Regions from separate parts of the Pedobacter sp. AC190 genome, predicted to be linked through region 2. Evidence: riboswitches for the same ligand, from Rfam matches in the RefSeq annotation. Region 2 holds a riboswitch; the other holds the start of a gene.
The links. A riboswitch is a leader RNA that binds a small molecule or an ion and turns the genes downstream of it on or off. The one in region 2 is predicted to bind cobalamin.
Positions count from the first base shown of each region.

Region 1: it holds a riboswitch for cobalamin, as region 2 does, so the genes downstream of both, metE (5-methyltetrahydropteroyltriglutamate--homocysteine S-methyltransferase) here and ACZZZI_RS16950 (TonB-dependent receptor plug domain-containing protein) in region 2, are expected to answer to the same signal.

Region 1 is NZ_OZ409824.1:2,273,108-2,281,310, forward strand. It holds gene mfd (transcription-repair coupling factor) at 1-639, shown strand, start outside; gene ACZZZI_RS10025 (DUF3820 family protein) at 639-857, shown strand; gene ACZZZI_RS10030 (DsbA family oxidoreductase) at 960-1,676, opposite strand; gene ACZZZI_RS10035 (M14 family metallopeptidase) at 1,774-4,476, opposite strand; cobalamin riboswitch at 4,666-4,867, shown strand; gene metE (5-methyltetrahydropteroyltriglutamate--homocysteine S-methyltransferase) at 5,065-7,398, shown strand; gene ACZZZI_RS10045 (acyl-CoA thioesterase) at 7,478-7,864, shown strand; gene ACZZZI_RS10050 (class I SAM-dependent methyltransferase) at 7,937-8,203, shown strand, end outside.
Region 2 is NZ_OZ409824.1:3,842,047-3,850,249, forward strand. It holds gene thrS (threonine--tRNA ligase) at 1-210, shown strand, start outside; gene infC (translation initiation factor IF-3) at 228-797, shown strand; gene rpmI (50S ribosomal protein L35) at 827-1,027, shown strand; gene rplT (50S ribosomal protein L20) at 1,103-1,447, shown strand; gene ACZZZI_RS16940 (YegP family protein) at 1,512-1,844, opposite strand; gene ACZZZI_RS16945 (serine hydrolase) at 1,951-3,198, opposite strand; cobalamin riboswitch at 3,303-3,496, shown strand; gene ACZZZI_RS16950 (TonB-dependent receptor plug domain-containing protein) at 3,595-5,457, shown strand; gene ACZZZI_RS16955 (DUF6580 family putative transport protein) at 5,528-6,118, shown strand; gene ACZZZI_RS16960 (ABC transporter substrate-binding protein) at 6,245-7,180, shown strand; gene ACZZZI_RS16965 (SIR2 family NAD-dependent protein deacylase) at 7,180-7,866, shown strand; gene ACZZZI_RS16970 (Dph6-related ATP pyrophosphatase) at 7,856-8,203, shown strand, end outside.

The sequences.
Region 1 (8,203 bases), 1.6 Mb from region 2:
AGTGGCTTTAATGTGGCGATGCGAGATTTAGATATCCGCGGTAGCGGAAACTTATTGGGTGCCGAACAAAGCGGTTTTATCGCCGAAATTGGCTTTGAAATGTATCATAAAATTTTAGATGAAGCCATTCAGGAACTAAAAGAGGCAGAATTTAAAGGTTTGTTTGAGAATGAACCCGCTCGTCCGTTTGTTGGCTTTACCCAGGTTGATACCGATTTAGAGCTCTACATTCCTGATGCTTACATTACCAATATTACCGAGCGATATAACTTATATACCGAACTTTCTAAGCTAAGCGACGAAGCCGAATTAGCTGTTTTCGAAAAACATTTAGCCGATCGTTTCGGCCCTGTTCCGCCGCAAGTGAAAACTATGTTAAGCGTTGTGCGACTACAATGGTTGGGTAAAAAGTTAGGTTTCGAAAAAATAAGTTTTAAGAAAAACAGTTTGCGTGGTTATTTTCTAAGTGATAAACAATCGGCCTATTTCGATTCGAACACTTTCACCAAAATTTTAACTTTTGCTCAAAATCATCCACGAATGTGTAATTTAAAAGAGGTTAAAAATACTTTACGTATTGCCTTTGATAACATTAGCAGTGTTGAAGAAGCCATTGAAACTTTAGAATTAATCGATTAATGGACCCAACTTTATTGCTCGATTTAGTTAAAATGCAGATGCCCTATGGTAAATACAAAGGCTATTTAATTTGCAACATTCCAGAAAGTTATTTGCTTTGGTATAAAGATAAAGGTTTCCCGAAAGGGAAATTAGGTGATTTAATGGCAACAATGTTCGAAATTCGAGTCAATGGATTGGAGTATTTGCTAACGCCATTGAAGAATCAGAATAGGTAGTTATTTCACAAAGTCGTCATTGCGAGGCACGAAGCAATCTTAATGCTTTTGATATTTTTGCGATCGTTGTAGAATTGCTTCGTGCCTCGCAATGACGGAAGTCTATATCTCACAGCCATTTTCATCACAAATGGCATCGTTGTTTTTATTTAATGATGTCAATGTTGTTTTAGGCTGAGTTTCTTTCCACTTTGTAAAACTTTGCGTTAACGCATCCGTAAAGGCTTGTACTGGCTGTGCGCCAGAAACACCATACTTTCTATCCATTACAAAATAAGGTACGCCACGAATACCCAAATTTTGGCTTTCGTAAACATCATATCGAACAGCTTCAGCAAACTGATCGCTTTTTAAAACAGATTCTGCTTCGGATTTATCTAAACCAATTTGGATAGCTAGTTCAACCAAAACATTATATTCTCCAATGTTTTTGCTGTTCACAAAGTGAGCTTCAAACAGCTTCTCTTCCGCTAAATCTTGCAAACCATGTTTTGCGGCCAAATGAATTAGCCGATGTGCATCGAAAGTATTTGCAGGAATATTTTTATCAAAATCGATAGTTAAACCGGCATTAGCAGCCATATCAGAAACCTGTTTCGTCATCTGTTTAGCTTGCTCAATCGGCATTCCCTTGCTTCTCGATAAGTAATCGTAAACCGTTTCGTTGCTTGTGTTGTGATACTCAGGATTTAACTGATAACTTTTCCAATCTACTTCAATTTCATTTTTAAATGGCAATTTTTCAATTGCTTTTTCAAAATGACGTTTACCGATATAGCAAAACGGACACATCACATCCGACCAAATTTCTACTTTCATAATGTAAAATTACCCCATCTGGATTTAAGCAAAGTAAGCAGAAAGTAAAAAGCCGCTATCTTTTTGGATAGCGGCCGATTTATAAAATGTTGTTTTGTTATTTATATAACTGATTAAATATCAACTTAAATGTTCCATGCGTTTGCGCTCTAAAAGCAATTTCAGGACCAAAGGCATAAAGTTTTCCTTTGCCTATATTAGCTTCGAAAGCTGTTACACCATCTTGCAAATAAGCTTGCCCCCAAGCCCAGCCACTACGCAAAGGGGTTGCAGAATTAAACCACATTAAAGGTTTAATTTTTCCAGCAGCAATTGCATCGCCAGTTAGCCTAAATACAGGGCTGTTATCAAAATAAACATCAGCCTCTTTTTCCATACCCCAATTTGCTTGTTGCTTGCTGTCTACTTCAACATTAAGCACACTACCTGGAACATAATATTTTTCATCTGGTAAGCGTTTTTCTGTTCCGTTAACAATTTCGACCATTGCATTACGAACAGGCAACTGTAAATGATAAGCCAGGTTTGTACTCGAACCAATGGTTACCACTTTACCACCTTCTTCAAGGAATTTTTTAATCTGTGGAATTGATTTATCTGCAGTGATTCTTCCCGTTTGTTTTTTGTATTCATCAGGAATATCTTGTGGTGTTGGTGCATTAAAACCTCCTCCTCTTCCAGCTGCTCCAGCATTTGGCAATGCAGGAATTGCACCACCAACAAATACGATCACGTCATATTTTGATTTCAAATCGCCTGCATCGATATCTTGAGGATAAATTACGGTTGCATTGTAGTGGTATTGCTCCATCATCCAACGTACCCAACCTGATGCCATAGAACCACCATAAGTATCCCAAAGAGCAATTCTGCCTGCTGCTATTTTAGTTTTATTTTTTGGTGCAGCGGCCGATTTTACTTTAACATTCGCTTTCTCTAAAATACTTTTTGCATTGCCAGAAGCAGAAACGTAGAAATCGCCACTTTCATTTGAACGATAAACATCTGCTTTTGCTTTTAAAAGATCGTTAACAGCGGTGTAAGAATCATTTTGAGCAGCACTCAAAACAAAGCTCGATCCCGATGTTAATTTGTTCTCAGGCTTTAATAATTGACCAAAAGGAATTCGCTCAAAAGGTCCGTTGAAGTCATCTTGTAAACGATCGAATTTTACATCCATCATATAGGCTAATGTCCAGCCTGCAGCATCGTAAGGAGGCGTTGGAGCACTACCTTCATATTTAAAGTCATTCGGGTGATCTTGTGGTTCGAACATATCTAAAACATGAGGGCGAAAAGCCTGATCGGTTTTTACAACATAGCTTCCAGCAGGATAACTTTTACCGGCAACAGAAAATGGTGCTGTAGCTTTTTGAACCAAAATTCCTGTTCTAATTAAAGCGTTTAAAAATTTAATAGCCGAATTAAAGTCAGGTTGATCAGCTGATAAAATATAGCCTCTTGGATCACGGTTCAAAGGCGCTTTCATCACGGTATCAAAAGCTTTCATGCTTATAATGCCTCTACCTCGTCCAAATTCGCTAGCTCCTTCAGAAGTTGAGGTTTTTGCAGCAGCATTTATAGCATCTATCTTTTTAGGCGAGAAAGACCAATTGTCCTTTTTTCCTCTATCAATTGAGTTTTTACCCATCTGATAAATATTATACAACAATTCATCGTGGTAACGTTGTGCATAGCCTAAAACTGCATAATTTAACGAAACAGAATAATCAATTGAGTTTTTGAAATACCATTTGCGTGGCGTAATTGGATTTGGAGAATCGCCGCTTGGTAATAATCTTGATGGAACTAGAGGAATATCAGACGGCGTTGGGCTACCGATAATTTCAGTCAACAATCCAACCATATTATGAAAATAAGTTGTGGTACGCAAACCACCATTATACCATGTAGAATATACCGAACCTCCTCTTTGTGTATATCCCGCTTTGTTCTCCACATTCATTCTATTATGCATTGCCGCACCCACAGCATCAAGGCTGGTTAAAATGGTTGCATCAAAAACATAGTTAAATGGATCACGGTATGGAGGGCCAGCTACTACTGTTCCGGCAGGGCCTGCCTGGTGGTGATTGTACATAATTTGTGGTATCCACTCTACAAAAAGCTGACGACCCATATTTTGGGTTTCTTTAAGATTTAACATGAAGAAATCGCGGTTGTTATCATGTCCTGCGTACTTTTCGTATAGTTTTGGCAAGCCAGATAAAGATCTTTTTTTAGGGTCTTTTTCTCTCATATACCAATTGCTCACCAATTCTTGTCCGTCGGGATTTGCATGGGTAAACAGAATAATTACATTATCTAAAATCCTTAACGTTTCTGGATCGGTTTTCGAGGCAAATTCGTAAGCGGTTTGGATAAGTTGATGTGCGCCAACAGTTTCATTAGCATGTAATCCACCATCAATCCAAACTACTGCTTTACCTTCTTGGGCCAGAGCTTTAGCTTGTTCTGGTGTAATTTCGGCATGCGCCAGTTGCTGTGAAATCTCTTTATATCTATCTAATTTTTTTAGATTTTCAGGCGACGACATAATCATCATATATTGGGTTCTGCCTTCTTCGGTTTTACCAATATCTACAAGCTTAACCCTTTTCGAAGTTTCGGCTAGTTTTTTAAAATAAGCCTCAGTTTGGGTATATGTTGCAAGCTGGTAATCATCTCCAATATTAAATCCAAAGTGAGATTTAGGGCTAGGGATTTCTTGTGCAATAGCAAGCGTGCTACTTAAGATTAAAAAAGCCACGCACAACTTTTTAAAGTAGTTTTTTATCATATTCAGGAAAGTTTGGTTGGTTGATATCAAATATATAACAGAAATATGGTGTTAATATCCTTGCTGTAAATTTGTTACAGTTAAAGGTTATTTTCAAAAGGCCGTTAAATCACAAAAAACCTAAATTCGTTAAAATTCCTGCTTCATATTGCATACATTTGCCTTTGATGTAAGTTCTTAACTTTATTTTTTCATCAAACCGATATTGGTTTTACTTAGCTGTAGATTAAAAGGGAATCGTGTGTAAATCACGAACTGTCGCGCAACTGTAAATCCTGTCTTTTTTTAAAAAGACAACAAATTATCAATAATGCCACTGTACCAGTAACGGAATGGGAAGGCGATAATTTGAGGATAAGTCAGGAGACCTGCCAAATATCGAATTGACAATGCTTTCGCGTTAAAGAGCAATTGGTCAGGTCTGATTTGTACAATAAAATTAACCGTTTTATTTGGTTTTGCTTTGAGCCTTCCGGCTGCGAAGAAGATTTTTTGTGCACAAACCTTTCCTTTTATTTTTATCAAAAATCATTGTAAAATATAGCTTAAAGGGCTTTTAACGATTTATTTACTTAATCTTTAAAAGAAATGCTAACGCAAAATCTGGGCTACCCGCGTATTGGTAGCCACCGAGAACTAAAAAAAATCTGCGAAAACTATTGGGCAGACAAAACCGGGTACAAAAACGTACTTCAGGTTGGAAAAAACATTCGCCAAGAAAATTGGCAACTACAAAAAGAGGTAGGAGTTGATGTTATTCCTTCTAATGATTTCTCTTTTTATGACCAGGTTTTAGACCATTCTTTAACTTTCGGCGCTATCCCAAAAAGATATAACGAAGTTATTTTAAGAAAAGGAAATTCTGAGCTTGATTTGTACTTCGCTATGGCCCGAGGTTATCAAAAAGATGGCCTTGATGTTGTAGCGATGGAAATGACAAAATGGTTTGATACCAACTACCATTACATTGTGCCTGAGTTTTACAAAGATCAGCCATTTAAACTTTTCTCTACAAAAATTATCGATGAGTTTTATGAAGCCAAACAGTTAGGAATTACAACAAAACCTGTTTTAATCGGCCCTGTTTCTTACCTATTGCTTGGAAAAGAAAAAGAAGCTGGTTTCGAAAAAATTGATTTAATTAGAAATCTGCTTCCTGTTTATCTTGATATTTTAACGCGGTTAGATTCCCTAGGCGTTGAATATATTCAGTTCGACGAGCCATTTTTAACCCTTGATTTATCTGAAAAGGAAAAAGAAGCTTACAATTATACTTACAAACAAATCAGAAAATCGTTTCCAAAACTGAAAATTATTTTGGCTACCTATTTCGAAGGCTTAGGTAATAATTTAGCTTTAACAACTTCTTTACCTATTGATGTTTTACATGTTGATTTAGTAAGAGCGCCAAATCAATTAGACGAAATAATTTCTACATTAAATGAAAAAACAATTCTTTCTGTTGGTATAGTTGATGGCCGTAATATCTGGAAAAATGATTTTGAAAACTCCTTAGAAATCATCAATTCGGCAGTTGATAAATTAGGTAAAGAACGTGTTTGGGTTGCACCATCATGTTCACTAATTCATTCTCCTGTTGATTTAGACAACGAAACGAACGAACAAAATCTTTCGGCAGAGATTAAGCAATGGTTAGCTTTTGCTAAACAGAAAGTTGCCGAAGTTGTAACGCTAAAAAAACTTGCCACAAACGGAAGCCCTGCATCTACCCTGCAAAAATTCGAAGCCAATAAAAAAGCAACAGCCAATCGCAAAAGCTCTGTTCTAATTCATAATCCTGAAGTTAAACAAAGGGTTGAACAACTTAAAGCAGGAGATGCGGATCGTTTAAGTCCGTTCGCTTTAAGAAAAATTAAGCAACAAGCTTTAAAATTACCTGCTTATGCTACCACAACGATTGGTTCGTTTCCGCAAACAGCCGAAGTTAGAAGTTGGAGAGCAAAGTTTAAAAACGGAACATTTTCGGCCGATGAATACAATACCTTAATTGCCGAAGAAACCGCTAAAGCTGTAAAATGGCAAGAAGAAATCGATTTGGATGTATTGGTTCATGGCGAATTTGAGCGTAACGATATGGTTGAATATTTTGGAGAGCAGCTGGATGGCTTTGCTTTTTCTAAAAACGGCTGGGTGCAAAGTTATGGCTCTCGCTGCGTTAAACCACCAATTATTTTTGGCGATGTTTCTCGTCCACAAGCTATGACCGTAAAATGGACCGCCTATGCGCAATCGCTTACTTCAAAATACATGAAAGGCATGCTAACGGGCCCAGTTACTATTTTGCAATGGTCGTTTGTTCGTAACGATCAACCGCGTTCGGTTACATGTATGCAAATTGCTTTGTCCATTCGTGATGAAGTTTGCGACCTGGAAAAAGCAGGAATTAAGATTATTCAGATTGATGAACCTGCAATTAGAGAAGGGTTGCCTTTGCGAAAAGCAGATTGGCAGGCATATTTAAATTGGGCTGTTAATGCTTTCAAAATCTCTGCTGCAGGTGTAGCTGATGAAACGCAGATTCATACGCACATGTGTTATTCTGAGTTTAACGATATTATTCAAAATATTGCCGATATGGATGCAGATGTAATCACAATTGAAACATCACGTTCGCAAATGGAACTTTTAGATGCTTTTGCAGATTTTAAATATCCTAACGAGATTGGTCCAGGTGTATATGATATTCATTCGCCAAGAGTGCCCAAACGCGAAGAAATGATTACGTTGCTTAAAAAAGCAAAGGCTGTAATTCCATCAGAACAGCTTTGGGTAAACCCTGATTGCGGCTTAAAAACACGCGGTTGGGATGAAACCAAAAAAGCACTGATTGAGATGGTTGAAGCGGCGAAAGAAATGCGAAAAACTGAAAATGTTTTAGCCGCAGAGAATTTGATTAATTAAATTATTTTTGCCACGGAAGCGCAGAAACATAGTTTCTCTTTATAAAACCGTGTTTCCGTGGCATTTTATATAAATCAACATGACCCTAGAACAAAGAATCGAAACTTCGAAAACCAGTATTTTTAAAGCTGTTTTCCCCAATACAACTAATCATTACGATACCCTTTTCGGAGGAACAGCTATGCACATGATGGATGAGGTTGCTTTTATAACTGCAACTCGTTTTAGCCGACAAATAATGGTTACCGTAAGTAGCGATAGAATTGATTTTAAAAAATCGATTCCAGCAGGAACAATTGTTGAATTAATAGGACAAGTTACCAAAGTGGGCAATACAAGCTTAAAAGTTAATGTAGAAATTTATATTGAGCAAATGTATGCCGAAGGTAGGGAATTAGCGGTTCATGGCGATTTTACTTTCGTTGCAATTGATGAGAATAAGAAACCTGTACAGGTAATTAAATAATTGCTAATAATTTTATAAAGATTTATAGATAAAGTATAAATTTTCTGTTCTTCAATTTTGTTAAATTGCAATATGGAAAATCAACCTTCAGCAGAACACTTAAAGGAAATTGCCAGGCAATTGAGCTGTCCTGATGGCGAGTACGGCGTTAAAACAGGAGAGATGATGAACATTAGTAACATCGGAATGACAAGAAGCGCTGTAGAGGCTTTGTTGCTCAAACCGAATGATGTTATTTTGGAGCTTGGACATGGCAACGCGGCTCATATCGCTGATATTTTTAATAAGGCAGAAAACCTGACTTATTTTGGAGCCGATATTTCTAAAACAATTATTGCC
Region 2 (8,203 bases):
GATATTCGCGGGCTGATTGACTTTCGTGATGAGAAAATCGGTCGTAAAATACGCGACGCGGAGGTTAAAAAAATCCCTTACATGCTCATTATCGGTGATAAAGAGATGGCCGAAGGAAAAGTTTCGGTTAGAAAACATGGCGAAGGCGATTTAGGTGAAATGACGTTGGAGGAATTCAACAATTTATTAAGAAAAGAAATAACAGTTTAAATTAAAATAGTACACATTTGGCATTAGGAAGACCAGGATTTAACAGGGGACCACGTCCACCTTTTAAGAAAAAAGAAGCAGAGCATAACATTAATCAGTACATAAAATCGCCCGAAGTGCGTTTAGCTGGCGATAATGTTGAACCAGGGATTTATCCTTTGGCGAAAGCTTTGGCACTTGCTGATGAACTGGAATTGGATTTGGTAGAGATTTCTCCAAACGCTGTTCCTCCAGTTTGTAGAATTATTGATTATAGCAAGTTTGTTTACGAGCAAAAGAAAAAGCAGAAAGAGATTAAATCAAACGCTAAGCAAACAGTTATTAAGGAGATTCGTTTCGGTCCTAATACAAATGATCACGATTTCCAGTTTAAACTTAAACACGCAATAAGCTTTTTAGAGAACGGTGAAAAAGTTAGAGCTTATGTGCATTTTAAAGGTAGAGCAATTGTTTATAAGGAGCAGGGAGAGATTTTATTATTAAAATTTGCCCAGGCTTTGGAAGATGTAGGAAAAGTAGAGTTATTACCTAAGTTAGAAGGTAAACGTATGTTCCTAACAGTTGCGCCTAAAGTAGCAAAAAAATAAAAATAGGTTTATAAATTAAAAAACAGGTTATGCCAAAAATGAAAACCAATTCCAGTGCTAAAAAGCGTTTTTCGCTTACTGGAACAGGTAAAATCAAAAGAAACAACGCATACAAAAGTCACATCTTAACCAAGATGAGCACTAAACGTAAACGTGCACTAGGAAATGCTAGCATGGTAACAGCAGCAGATACTGGTAACGTTAAGCGTATGCTTTGTATCGGAAAGTAATTTATTAATTCACCAGGTATCAGGCTTTAAGTTTCCGATTAAACGGAACGCCGCTTGCCAAAAAACAACAACAACATGCCACGTTCGGTAAACGCAGTAGCTTCGAGAAGAAGAAGAAAGAAAATCCTTAATATGGCCAAAGGCTATTGGGGAGCAAGAAGTAAAGTTTATACTGTTGCTAAAAACACAGTAGAAAAAGGTTTGCAATATGCATACCGTGACCGTAAGGTTAAGAAAAGAGAATTCCGCGGATTATGGATCCAACGTATTAATGCAGGTGCTCGTCAGCACGGTATTTCTTACTCTCAATTAATCGGTAAACTAGCTTCAAAAGAAATCGGTTTAAACCGTAAAGTATTAGCTGATTTAGCAATGAATCATCCTGAGGCTTTCAAAGCTGTAATTGATGCAGTAAAATAGAAATTTTCGCTTCGGCGATTATAATATTAAAAAAGTCCTGATGCAAATCAGGACTTTTTTGTTTTTAAAGTGTTTGATCATCTATTGTTGCATCGGGAGCGTTGCTCTGAACAGATTCTATTCCATTATCTCTCGAACTTTCACTTTCATACATCTGGCTTGAGCCGATTATTTGTCCGTTGGTAGCCTTCAAATTAAAGTAAGATTTCCCGTTGCTTGATTTTTTCTTTTCGAATTTTGTTTCATCCTGCGAGTTTTTTCTTACAGATTCGATTCCGTTTTCGCAACTTGGCTTTGCAGAATAGCCTTCGCTCGATAAAATAACCTGACCATTTCCAGCTACTAAATTAAATTGAAATTCTCCGTTTGTTCTTTTACTAATTACAAATTTTCCCATTACTGAATTATTAAGTTAAAAATTAATTATTACTATTTTAAGGGGACGATTTGAATTAAATTTACAAAATATTTAAAATTTTGTAAGTCAATTTTTATTAATTTTTTTATTTATAATCCATTTTAAATTTGGCCAAATTAGCTTTGTTACTTTTTGTTCTTTTCAATTCTGCTTCATAAATACTTCTACCTAAATTTTTCATAAAAGGGTAACAAACAGTTTCATATTCGTATTTATTATCATTAAAAATTCCATCATCGTTACTTTGAATAACAGCTGTTAAAAAATATTCAACACCGTTTTTAAAATCTATGAAGTAAGAATTATCGATTATGTAGCCATAGCTATCTCCATATTTATTATATATTCTAATATTAGGATCTAATTCAACATTCTTTTCTCGTCCGTAATACAGCATTTTCGCATAAGTTGGCCAAAATTCTTTTTCATCGTATTTTGGAAAATTACTTTCAGTAGGTAATTTACTCATATAGGTATAGATCAATTTATAGTCAGCCTTAGTTAAATCATATCTTTCTAAAGCTGGGAATGCTTCAGGTAGAATAAGTTTTTGCATCAACTTTTGCTGATCGTTAATGGGAAACGCATTTTTGTTCTCCAGACTGAAAGGCTTATTGACCAATTTATCCGCACTATCTAAATAGCCTTTTCCCATTATGGTGTTCGTTAAAACCAAATCATATTCCTTTGGATCGTATTGCGCTTGCTGACTGTAAACAAGTTTGTTGCCATTGTAAAACTTAATAGGATTTGTATGTTTTGCATTTTCACCTGCATCACCGATGGCCAAACGATTTAATATTCTACTGTTTATTAAGCCATTTTTCTTCAATTTCTCATTCAATTCTGCCCGTCCGATAAACTCAAACAAACGGTTAAAAGCATCGTTATCACTGGTTAAAAGAATTTTCTTAATATAATGCTCTATAGATGGTAGCCCATTTTTTGAAGAAGTATCTTTAAATACTTTTGTTTGACCTTTAAAAGCACTGTCGGTAATCATGGTACTTTTAACTGTAATTCCTGAACTTTTTAAGCGATTCACTTTCTCTAATGCAAAAATTACAGCTGCGAGTTTTACGGTACTGGCAGGATAGAAGTAATGTTGTGGATTTAAATTATAACTGTAACTTTTAAAGCTCGGTTTATTTTTCATATCGCGATTAACCTGTGTATAAAGTATTTGAACCTGATTATGATCTGGACGATTTAAGATGTTGCTAAAGAATTCTGGTTTAGCTTGCATTAATTTTTTTAGAAAAACAGTATCTGTTTGCTGTGCCATAGTAGATAAACTCATTACAGAAAATGCCAAAAGGAAGATATATTTCATAGCTCGGGTTTGATAATAAAGTTAAAATAATCATTTCTTAATCGTTTATTAAAATAGAATAAAAAGCTTTTCGCAATAGTGTTTGCTGTTTCAGCTTTAATGTCTACTTTTGCAGCGCTTTTGGTTTCTGGCTTTACAACCAGAATTAAAAGGGAATGCAGTGTAATTCTGCAACTGTCCCGCAGCTGTAAGCTCTATAACGTTTTTTCATTCAAAAAGCCACTGTTTCAATTCTGATTCGGGAAGGCAGTAAAAAACGGGAGCAAGTCAGAAGACCTGCCTTAGCGTATAATTTCATAGCTTTCGGGGATTGAAGCTAGGATTGAGGTACTTAACGTTTTTCGTATTTTCATTTCCTTTCCTAATCTGTTGGCTGTGGGCAAAACTCACAATCAAATGAACAAAAAAAGAATTTTAATTGCTGCAGGCCTGGGGCTTGTTCAATTAACAGTTAGTCAATCGGCTAATGCACAAGACAGTTTACAACTAAAAGATGTTGTAATCACTGCAACAAAAAATGATCAGAAACAATCTCAGACTGGTAAAGTTGTAACCATTATCAGTAAAGAAGTTTTAGAGCGTAGTCATGGTAAATCTTTGCCCGAGCTAATTAGCGAGCAAGCAGGAATTATTGTAGCAGGTTCGAGTAGCAATCCAGGTTTAAACAAATCGGTATTTTTCCGTGGGGCAGGTAGCGCTTATGCGGTTGTTTTAATCGATGGAATTGTACAAAATGATCCATCAGGAAACGGTGGTGCGTTCGATTTACGCTTATTATCTATTGATCAAATCGACCATATTGAAATTTTAAGAGGCGGTCAATCGACCATTTATGGTTCTGATGCAGTTGCTGGTGTAATTAATATCATCACTAAAAAAGGCGGACCAAAAGGCAATACCATTTACGGAGTTGCCAGTATTGGTAGTTACGAAACTTTAAAAGGAACTATTGGTTTAAATGGTGGTGTTGATGGTTTTACTTATAATGTTAACTACACTCAGAATAAAACAAACGGCATTTCTGAAGCGGCTAATCCAGTAGGAAACAATGCAGAGTTTGATAAAGATGGATTCAGAACTGGTGCCTTAAATGCAAATTTCGGAATCAAATTGGATAAGCATTTTTCAGTAAATCCATTTGTGCGTTATTATTATGGAAACTATAGTTTTGATGGTGGTGCTTTTGTAGATGCTGGAAATTATTCTATTTTGAAAAATGTTGCTGCAGGTACAAACGCTAAATATGAATTTGCAACAGGAAAAGTAACATTAAACTACAGTTACGAAAGCACTTCGAACGATTCGCATAGCTCTTTTCCTAGTTTTTCTCAAGGAAAAATCTCTATCGTAGATGTATTTTACAACCAAAAACTAAACGATAAGTTAGATTTATTGGTGGGTATTGATAACCGAGTAATGAAACTTTCATCGGCAGCTACAGCACCTAAAGCAAATATATTTGCGGCTTATAGTTCATTGTTTTTGCATGATTTAAGTGTTTTTAACTTAGAGGTTGGTGGTAGATACAATAAACACGAACAATATGGTGAAAACTATACGTATTCAATTACGCCAAGCATAAACATTATTAAAGAAGTAAAGTTATTTGGTACAGTTTCAACAGCTTTCAAAGTGCCTACTTTGAATATGTTATTCGGTCAATTCGGTGCAAATTTAGATTTGAAACCAGAAAAATCTCAAAATTACGAAGCTGGTGTAAACTTCAGCTTTGCTGATGAAAAATTCACTTTAAGAGTAGCTGGTTTTAAACGCGATTTGAAAGATGCAATTATTTATGCTTTTCCAGCAGGTTATGTTAACCAAGTTAGCCAAAAAACTAAAGGTTTTGAGGTTGAACCAGCAATTAAATTCGGTAAATTTAACTTAAATGGCTATTATGCTTATGTTGAAGGAAATGAATTTAACTTCGTTGATAATGCAATTGCAGATTATCTTTTCCGCAGACCGAAAAATACTTTCGGCATAACTGCTGGTGTACAGGCAACTACCGATTTATATGTTAGTGCTAATTATCGTTATTTCGGTAGTCGTACTGATGGTAACTTTAGCACATACACTGTTGATACTTTACCTGCTTACAAATTATTAAGTGCTTATGCAGAATATTCGTTAGCTAATAAACGTGTTAAAATATTTTTCGATGCTAAAAACATATTAAACGAAAAATACAATGAAATTATCGGCTATAACAGCTTGGGTTTCAATTTTAATACAGGCGTAAGTTTTAATATCCGCTAATAAAAAATTAACTTTGTAATAAGGCATTAAATTTAATATTTAGTGCCTTATACTAAATACTTGAAATAACATGGCTCACTTAAAATTTAACCCACGTACAATATTGTTATTATTAATGATATTGGTGCTCACGGGCTTCCGCTTACTGGTAACATTTAATTCAGATGAATTAAAGTTTGCTAATTTCTCATCAATTGGTGCGGTTGCGCTTTTTGGTGGTGCTTACTTTAAGGATAATTTAAAGGCATTTGCTTTTCCGTTGTTAAGTTTATTTTTAAGCGATTTTGTTTTATCGACAACCATTTTTAGTAAATACAGCAGTGGGTTTTTATATGAAGGCTGGTACGTAGTTTACTTTGCATTTGCATTAATGGTTTTAGTTGGAAGATTAATGCTTAAAAACATAACTATTGCAAATTTTTTAGCTTCGACTTTAACTATTGTATTAATTCATTGGATTGTAACCGATTTCCCGATCTGGTTTAGAAACTCATCTTATACACAAGATTTAGCAGGTTTTTGGTTATGCTTGGAAAGAGCAATTCCGTTCGAAGTTAGGTTTTTAGAAGGGACGGTAATTTATGGCGCAATTCTTTTCGGAGCATTCGAAATATTAAAAGCAAAATATCCTGTACTTAAGTTACAAACACAAAAAGTATAATTATTCTTTAAACGAATTATAAAAATCCTCTTTCGATTAATTTCAAAAGAGGATTTTTTTTTATCTTTAACATTGAGCGTTAACAGCGCTACATACATTCTATCACCCATTTACCTTTAACATATTATGAAAGTTGTATCCTTTTTACCAGCCGCTACCAAAATGATTTACGATATGGGTTTGCAAGAATATCTTTATGGCGTTACTTTCGAGTGCCCTAAAGAAGCTGCAGATCTACCTAAAATTGTTCGTTGCATATTAGAAGGAAAGAATTACACAAGTATAGAAATTGATAAAATATTTTCAGCCTCAAAAGCGCAGGGAAAAAGTTTGTATTGGGTTGATGATGAATTATTGGAAAGCATTGCGCCTGATATCGTTTTTACACAAGATATTTGCGAGGTATGCAACATCGACACGGTTTGTACTGAAACTGCTGTAATGAAACTCAGTAAAACACCAACACTTGTGCCTTTATCGCCAAATAATTTACAAGATGTTTTTGAGTGCGCCATAACAATTGCAAAAGCGATGGGGAAGGAAGAAGTTGCTTTGAACTATCTGGCTAGCCTACAAAAGAAAACAGATTATATTCTTGATGAATTAAGAGCAAATAAAGCACCATTAAAGCGAATTATGTTAATGGAATGGATTGAGCCAATATACAATTGCGGACATTGGATTCCATTTCAAATTGCAGCTGCAGGTGGGGTAGATATGCTTTCTAATCCAGCAGGAGATTCTATTGTAACTCAATGGGACAAAATTGTTAAATACAATCCACAGGTTTTGGTTATTGCACCATGCGGTTTTGATGTAACCAGAAGTATAGAAGAAATGCCATTACTTACCTCGAAAAAGAGCTGGGATGATTTGGAAGCGGTTATAAATAATCAGGTTTACATTGCCGATTTTGATATGTTTACACAGCCAAGCATCGGCACTTTGGTCGAGGGAATAGAAGCTTTGGCTTGTATGTTTCATCCAGAAATATTTACAGCAAACAAGCATATTGCCAGTAAATTTGTAAACTACTCGAAGATTGAAGTTTTAAATCGATAATGAAATTAGTTGTTTTAACAGGAGCAGGGATTAGTGCAGAAAGTGGTCTAAAAACTTTTCGCGATTCTGATGGACTTTGGGAAGGCTACAATATTTATGATGTGGCAACACCAGAAGCCTGGGAAAGAAATCCTGAATTGGTGCAGGATTTTTACAACGAAAGAAGGAGACAGGTACTAAATGCACAGCCAAATCAGGCGCACACCATTTTAGCCGAACTGGAAAATGATTTTGATGTTGAAATTATTACTCAAAATATTGATGATTTGCATGAACGAGCAGGCTCAACAAAAGTTACGCATCTTCATGGCATCATAACGAAATCACAATCTGATCGAAATTCGAACTTAACCTATCCAATTCAAGGTTCTGAACTACAAATGGGCGAACTATGTGAGTTAGGTTCTCAGTTGCGACCGCATGTTGTTTGGTTTGGAGAATCTGTTCCAATGATAGAGGTAGCCGCTAAAATCTGTAAACAGGCAGATTTTTTTGTGCTTATTGGTACATCGCTTGCCGTTTATCCAGCCGCAGGTTTAATCGATTTTGTGCCTTCATTAGTTCCAAAATATATAATCGATCCTAAAATACCCGATATCGGTCGTTACAGAAATATTATAACTATAGAACAAACTGCCGTGAATGGTGTAGCATATCTTAAAGAAATTCTTTCAAATGACCGATAAGAAACTTTGTATATTTAATTGGAGCGGCGGAAAAGATAGTACACTTGCCTTACATTATGCCTTACAAGACGAAACTATAGAAATAAAGTATCTTGTTACCACAGTTACCGAAAAATATAATCGCGTTTCTATGCATGGTGTAAGAGAAAGCTTGTTGCTTAAACAAGCCGAAAGTATTGGTATTCCACTTTATCAAATTCGCTTGCCAGAGATGCCAGATATGGAAACCTACGACAATACCATGCGTAATTATCTATCAAAATTTAAAGATGAAGGCATTACGTATTCTATTTTTGGCGATATTTTTTTAGAAGATTTGCGCAAGTATCGTGAAGAA